Regions from separate parts of the Pseudoalteromonas sp. SG45-1 genome, predicted to be linked through region 2. Evidence: predicted binding sites of a transcription regulator. Region 2 holds the regulator's gene; each other region holds the start of a gene.

Region 1 (2,282 bases), on a different contig from region 2:
TAGCTCTTACCTAGCCTTTAAGCTATTAGCTTTTCAGCAAGGTTTAATTCCATAATAGCTTTTAATAAACGGTATAAGTTAATTGATGCATCAATTTCTTCTTTACGGTTTGTTAAGCTTTCAATATTTAAGCCCAGCGGTACATCTAAATGCGCACAACTTTTAAGTATTAAGTCGAGGTTTTCGCGGCAAATACGGACCGATTCGCTTAGTGTATTGTCTGCATCAAGCATGCGCCATTTAGTTGCCTCTGGCACTGAGATACCCAACCATTGCATAAATTCTAAGGTTTTTTCGCCGCCGCACGGGGTAAACGTTAATATAATACGTTGTGGTGTAATCCCTTGTGCTTTACATGTACGCGCGTAGCTAGTAATTAGCTCTATAGTCGCTTGTGCGTCGTAAACAGCTTGCGATATAAAAAACTGACAACCTTGTGCTGTTTTTTCTATTAAGCGTTCGTGCTCATTTCGTTTACTTGAATGGCGCTCGGCAATCGTAACGCCCCCTAAAAAGAAATCATCTGATTGCTCAGCTAATGCTTTATACGCATCTGGCAGGCTTAGCTTTATATCGCCTACCGATGACGGGCTACCTACTAAAACTACATTTTGTAAATCGTAGTCGTTTTTAGTTTCACTTAGCCAATCTTTAAATTCGCCTACGCCACGCTGCGCCACACTTTTATAAGTAATTACATCTTGTGCAGATAAATTACGAAGTAAATGGCTGTATTCACGCGGATCAACGGTTTGTTTAAACGCAAACGGGCGCGCTTGATTAGTTCGACTGCTTTCGTCTTGAATGTCGTAAATTATTACGCCGTCGTATTCAATTTCGTGTAAGCGACCTAATAGCTTTTCTGCAATAGTTTTTAATTGCGCTTTATCGGTGCCTATTTTAGGCGGGGTAGTACCAATAAGATAAACACCTTGGTTGGTGTCCTCTATTTTCTCTTTTAATGATAAAGCCATAATCCTCATTCCAGCCAAGTGCGTTTTGATGGATTTAATATAGCAGCCATTTAGACGTCTAGATAGATTTATTTAATGAAAGTTTTTCAATTAACATGATGTTTATTCATAGTGCTTGTTCCCATAATTTATAATTGACACAGTTGTTTACATAATAAATCCCCTTGGGACTCTTATATTTATTGGCTTTGGGGCATAATTAAAGAGTTAAATCTGACAACAAATTTGCTCAATTTAAAAAGGGACAACAATGAAATTTAAATTATTAGCAACCAGCTTAGCGGTATCGCTGGCTTTAACAGGTTGCACCATGCAACAAAATCAAAGCACGCAAACAACAGCACAACAAGAACAAGTAAATAAAGCTGATGACCGTGTTTTTTCGCAAGATTACTTAATTGAAGAGCTAGAAAACGGCTTACGTGTCATGGTTGTTAAAACCGATTACCCTGATGTAGTGTCGCTGCAAATTCCGGTATCGGTTGGATCGCGTAACGAAGTTGAAGAGGGCAAAACAGGCTTTGCTCACTTTTTTGAACACATGATGTTTAAAGGCTCACAAAAATACCCTGAAGATGTGTATTCAGACATATTAAAAAATTCAGGTGTTGATAACCGCGCATATACAACAAACGATTACACAAATTACCATTTAAACTTTTCAAAGCAGCACCTTGATAAAGTACTTGAGCTTGAAGCTGATATTTTTCAAAACTTAACCTACACCGAAGAGCAATTTAGAACCGAAGCACAAACGGTAAAAGGTGAGTACTTAAAAAACAACGCGAGCCCAATTCGTAAATTATTAAGCGCTGTACGCGAAGAAGCGTTTGATAAGCACACGTATAAACACACCACTATGGGCTTTTTTAAAGACATAGAAGCCATGCCAGATCAAATGGCGTACGGGAAAGAGTTTTTTGCTAAGTTTTATAAGCCTGAATATGTGTCACTTGTCATAGTGGGCGATGTAGACCCACAAGCAACAATGGCAATGGTTAAAAAGCATTGGGGCAGCTGGAAAAAGGGTAACTATGTTGCTGACATTAAAGCAGAACCTGTTCAACAAGCACCAAAATATTTACACCAGCAAGATGAAGCGCTACCAGGGCATTGGTTACTCGTATCGTACAAAGGCGCTGCGTGGGAGCCTGCTAAAAAAGACAGAGCGGCACTAGATTTAATCTCACAGCTTTATTTTTCAAGTAATTCAGATTTATATCAAGAGCTAGTGGTCGACAAACAAATTGCCAGCCAAATGTTTACCTATAACCCAGAGACTAAAGATCCGGGTTTATTACACGTATT
Region 2 (2,282 bases):
TTAACCTTGAAGATATTAAAGCACCAGAGTGTTTTGAAATTGAAAAAGCATTAATAGAGCGTTGTAGCATTCCTGTTTTTCATGATGATCAACACGGCACCGCCATTGTTACGGCTGCCGGCATGTTAAATGCACTAGAAGTACAAGGTAAATCAATTGAAGATGCAATAATTGTATGTTTAGGTGCAGGCGCTGCTGCAGTTGCGTGTATGGAACTGTTAATTAAGTGTGGTGCACTGCGTGAACACATTTATATGCTTGACCGCAAAGGTGTTATTCATACTCGTCGCGATGATTTAAATGAATATAAACAGCTTTTTGCTAACAATACCGATAAACGCACATTGCAAGATGTAATTGCAGATGCTGATGTGTTTGTTGGTGTTTCGGGTCCTAACTTGTTAGCTGCCGAAGATTTAAAACTAATGGCAGAAAAGCCGGTCGTGTTTGCATGTTCAAACCCAGACCCAGAGATCGATCCTGCACTTGCTCACGGCGCACGCAACGATTTAATTATGGCAACAGGGCGCTCTGATTACCCTAACCAGGTTAACAATGTTTTATGTTTCCCGTTTATTTTCCGTGGTGCACTTGATGTACGTGCAAGCGCGATTAACGATGAAATGAAAATTGCTGCAGTTGAGGCTATTCGTAGTATTGCCAAAGAGCCTGTACCTGCAGAAGTTTTAAAAGCGGCAGGCGTAGATAAGCTAGAGTTTGGTGCGCAGTACATTATTCCAAAACCAATGGATCCGCGTTTACTACCGCGTATAGCTAAAGCTGTAGCACTTGCTGCGGTAGAGTCGGGTGTTGCGCAAATTGACTTGCCTGAAAACTATATGGCGTAATATATAACGCTTAAACAAAAAAACCTCAGCAATGCTGAGGTTTTTTGATTAAAAAGGTAACGATTTATTCTTCGTTTAAAATAGGCACTTCTAAACCCATTTCTTGCATTATCTTTTTAACTTCTTCTGGTACTTTTTCTGCGTTGTCTTTACGTAGGTCATCGTCATTTGGTAAAGGTTGGCCAGTAAATGCATGCAAAAACGCCTCACATAGCAATTCACTATTTGTTGCATGGCGAAGGTTGTTGATTTGACGACGCGTACGCTCATCCGTTAAAACTTTTAATACATTTAGCGGGATCGAAACGGTGATCTTTTTAACTTGCTCTGATTTTTTCCCGTGTTCTGCGTATGGGTGAATATACTCACCATTCCATTTAGCCATAAGATGTATCGTTGCCTCAGATTATTAATTTCTCACACGGTATAAAAAGCGTGTAAATATGCGTGAAATTCTATCGATTTAAAAAAGATAGTCAAATAATAGATACCGATCTATCTTAATAAGCCTATTTGGGATGTAAAAATAAGCTCACTTTTGTGAGCTAAAATGTGGTACTAGCAAACGCCTTTCCTAACTTTAGCCATCTAGAGCTTTAAAATACTTTGACTTATTAAAACGGATAACTTACTCTTTTAGACGTCTAAACATCCAAATTAATCAGGTGACGAATATGAGCGAAAAAAACAAAGCGACCATTGCTGTACGTAACGGCGTTGATGCTGATAAACATCATGGTGCAGTGGTGCCGCCAATTTATTTATCAACGACTTATTCGTTTGCCGACTTTGATACTAAGCGTGAGTATGATTATGGCCGCAGTGGTAACCCTAATCGTGATATTTTAGCAGAGACGCTTGCTAAGCTTGAAGGCGGCGCTCGTGGCATAATTACGGCCACTGGTATGGCTGCCGTGCATTTAGCTACTCAGCTACTTAACAGTGACGACACGTTAGTAATTCCACATGATTGTTATGGTGGTAGCTATCGTTTATTTACATCGTTACAAAAACGCGGACTATTGAAGCTTGAAGTATTAGATTTAACAAAAGAAGAAAGCCTTCAACAAATTTTAGCAATTAAACCTAAGCTTATTTGGATAGAGACTCCAAGTAACCCAGTACTTCGTTTAACTGATATTAAAGCGGTTACCGATGTTGCTAAGCAATGCGGTGCATTGGTTGCCGCAGATAACACGTTTTTGTCTCCTGCCTTACAAAACCCTATTAAGTTTGGTGTAGATATTGTGGTGCATTCAACTACTAAATATATTAACGGGCACTCAGATGTAGTGGGCGGCGCTGTTATTGCTGCAACACAAGAGCTTGGTGATGAGCTTGCTTGGTGGGCAAATAATATTGGTATTACGGGCGCCCCTTTTGATAGTTATTTAACGCTTCGTGGTCTACGTACTTTAAATGTGCGCTTAAGGC
Region 3 (2,282 bases), on a different contig from region 2:
TTGCTATCCCATTGTGCGTAAATATCATCAGGAATTTCGAACGCATCGCCAGTCCAACCTAAGAATTCGCGAGACGCTTTAATTTCGTCATCACCTAGTGGTGCACCGTGACAATCGTGGCTACCAGATTTATTAGGTGAGCCGTAACCAATAATTGTTTTACAACAAATTAGTGATGGTTTATCGGTAACACTTTTAGCTTCTGCAATTGCAGCACTTATAGCATCGCTGTCGTGGCCATCAACACCACTAATTACATGCCAACCGTATGCTTTAAAGCGAGCTGGCGTGTCATCTGTAAACCAACCTTCTACTTCACCATCGATTGAAATGCCGTTGTCATCCCAAAATGCAACAAGTTTACCCAGACCTAATGTGCCTGCAAGTGAACCAGCTTCATGAGAAATACCTTCCATAAGGCAGCCATCGCCCATAAATGCATAGGTAAAGTGATCAACAATATCGTGACCTTCACGGTTAAACTGCGCAGCTAGCGCTTTTTCAGCAATTGCCATACCTACGGCATTTGTGATCCCTTGACCTAATGGACCCGTAGTAGTTTCGATTCCTGGTGCATAGCCATATTCAGGGTGACCTGGTGTTTTAGAATGCATTTGACGGAAGTTTTTAATTTCGTCCAGTGGTAAGTCGTAACCACTTAGATGCAATAGAGAATAGATAAGCATTGAACCGTGGCCGTTTGAAAGAATAAATCTGTCACGGTCAGCCCACTCTGGATTTGTTGGGTTGTGTTTTAGATAATCGCGCCATAATACTTCTGCGATATCAGCCATGCCCATAGGGGCTCCAGGGTGACCAGATTTGGCCTTTTGTACTGCGTCCATTGACAAGACGCGAATAGCATTTGCAAGTTCTTTGCGAGATGGCATGAATTCTCCTACCTTTATGTGTATTTGCGCGGGTATTTATGTGTTTGTTTATGCACCCAAGTAACTTGGGTTTGTTTATATCGACCATTCTTACTTATTGTGGGGGCTGTGTGCAATTAAAAACCCTATAAAAGTGAGGCATTATGAATATTTTTTAAGACCAAAAAGTTATTAGTAATTTTATTTAGACGTCTAGGCGTAAAAACACTATGCAAGGTGTTTTGTTTTCGATAAAATACGCCCCTTAATTTTTTAGCGCTAATACCGACGTTTGTGAAGCGCAATATTTGTGAGCAGAAATACAATGGCAAAACATTTATTTACTTCTGAATCAGTTTCTGAAGGTCATCCGGATAAAATCGCCGATCAAATCTCTGATGCGGTACTTGATGCTATCCTAGAGCAAGACTCTCATGCCCGTGTTGCGTGCGAAACTTACGTAAAAACAGGTATGGTTATGGTTGGTGGTGAAATCACTACTAGCGCATGGGTTGATATTGAAGAAATTACACGTAAAACAGTACGTGAAATTGGCTACACGCATTCAGACATGGGTTTCGATGCAGATTCATGTGCAATTTTAAACACTATTGGTAAACAGTCTCCTGACATTAACCAAGGTGTTGACCGTACTAGCCCAGAAGAACAAGGTGCTGGCGACCAAGGTCTTATGTTTGGTTACGCATGTAACGAAACAGAAGTGCTAATGCCTGCGCCAATTACTTACTCACACCGTTTAGTACAGCGCCAAGCGCAAGTACGTAAAAGCGGCGAGCTTAACTGGTTACGTCCAGATGCAAAATCTCAAGTTACTTTTGCATACGAAAATGGTAAGCCAGTAGGTATTGATGCAGTAGTACTATCTACTCAGCACAGCGAAGACATTTCGCAAAAAGATTTAGTAGAAGCGGTGATGGAAACTATCATCAAGCCGGTACTTCCTGCAGAGCTTATTACAAGCGCGACTAAATTTTTCATTAACCCAACGGGTCGCTTTGTAATTGGCGGACCAATGGGCGATTGTGGTCTAACAGGTCGTAAAATCATCGTTGATACATACGGTGGTATGGCTCGTCACGGTGGTGGTGCTTTCTCTGGTAAAGATCCATCAAAAGTTGACCGCTCAGCTGCATACGCTGCACGTTACGTTGCTAAAAACGTAGTTGCGGCTGGCCTTGCTGATAAATGTGAATTACAAGTTTCTTACGCAATCGGTGTTGCAGAGCCTACATCTATCAGCGTTGAAACGTTTGGTACAAGCAAGTTAGAAGAAAGCCGTTTAATCGAGCTTATTCGTGAACACTTTGACCTGCGCCCTTACGGCTTAATTCAAATGCTTGATTTAGAGCGCCCTATCTACCTTCCTACAGCGGCTTACGGCCACTTTGGTCG

Evidence for each region. Region 2 encodes MetJ, which represses methionine synthesis genes. Its sites were predicted from a motif close to TAGACGTCTAGACGTCTA; they were not measured.
Region 1: H5117_RS08695 (methylenetetrahydrofolate reductase) is a predicted target of MetJ. The motif match lies at 1,018-1,035, and genes of this name have one in related genera.
Region 3: metK (methionine adenosyltransferase) is a predicted target of MetJ. The motif match lies at 1,076-1,093, and genes of this name have one in related genera.

The regions. Positions count from the first base shown of each region.
Region 1 covers NZ_JACJEP010000007.1:112,811-115,092, reverse strand. Annotated here, with positions in the region: gene H5117_RS08695 (methylenetetrahydrofolate reductase) at 18-974, opposite strand; gene H5117_RS08690 (pitrilysin family protein) at 1,225-2,282, shown strand, end outside.
Region 2 covers NZ_JACJEP010000017.1:72,741-75,022, forward strand. Annotated here, with positions in the region: gene H5117_RS14415 (malic enzyme-like NAD(P)-binding protein) at 1-848, shown strand, start outside; gene metJ (met regulon transcriptional regulator MetJ) at 913-1,233, opposite strand; gene metB (cystathionine gamma-synthase) at 1,523-2,282, shown strand, end outside.
Region 3 covers NZ_JACJEP010000001.1:48,575-50,856, reverse strand. Annotated here, with positions in the region: gene tkt (transketolase) at 1-890, opposite strand, end outside; gene metK (methionine adenosyltransferase) at 1,195-2,282, shown strand, end outside.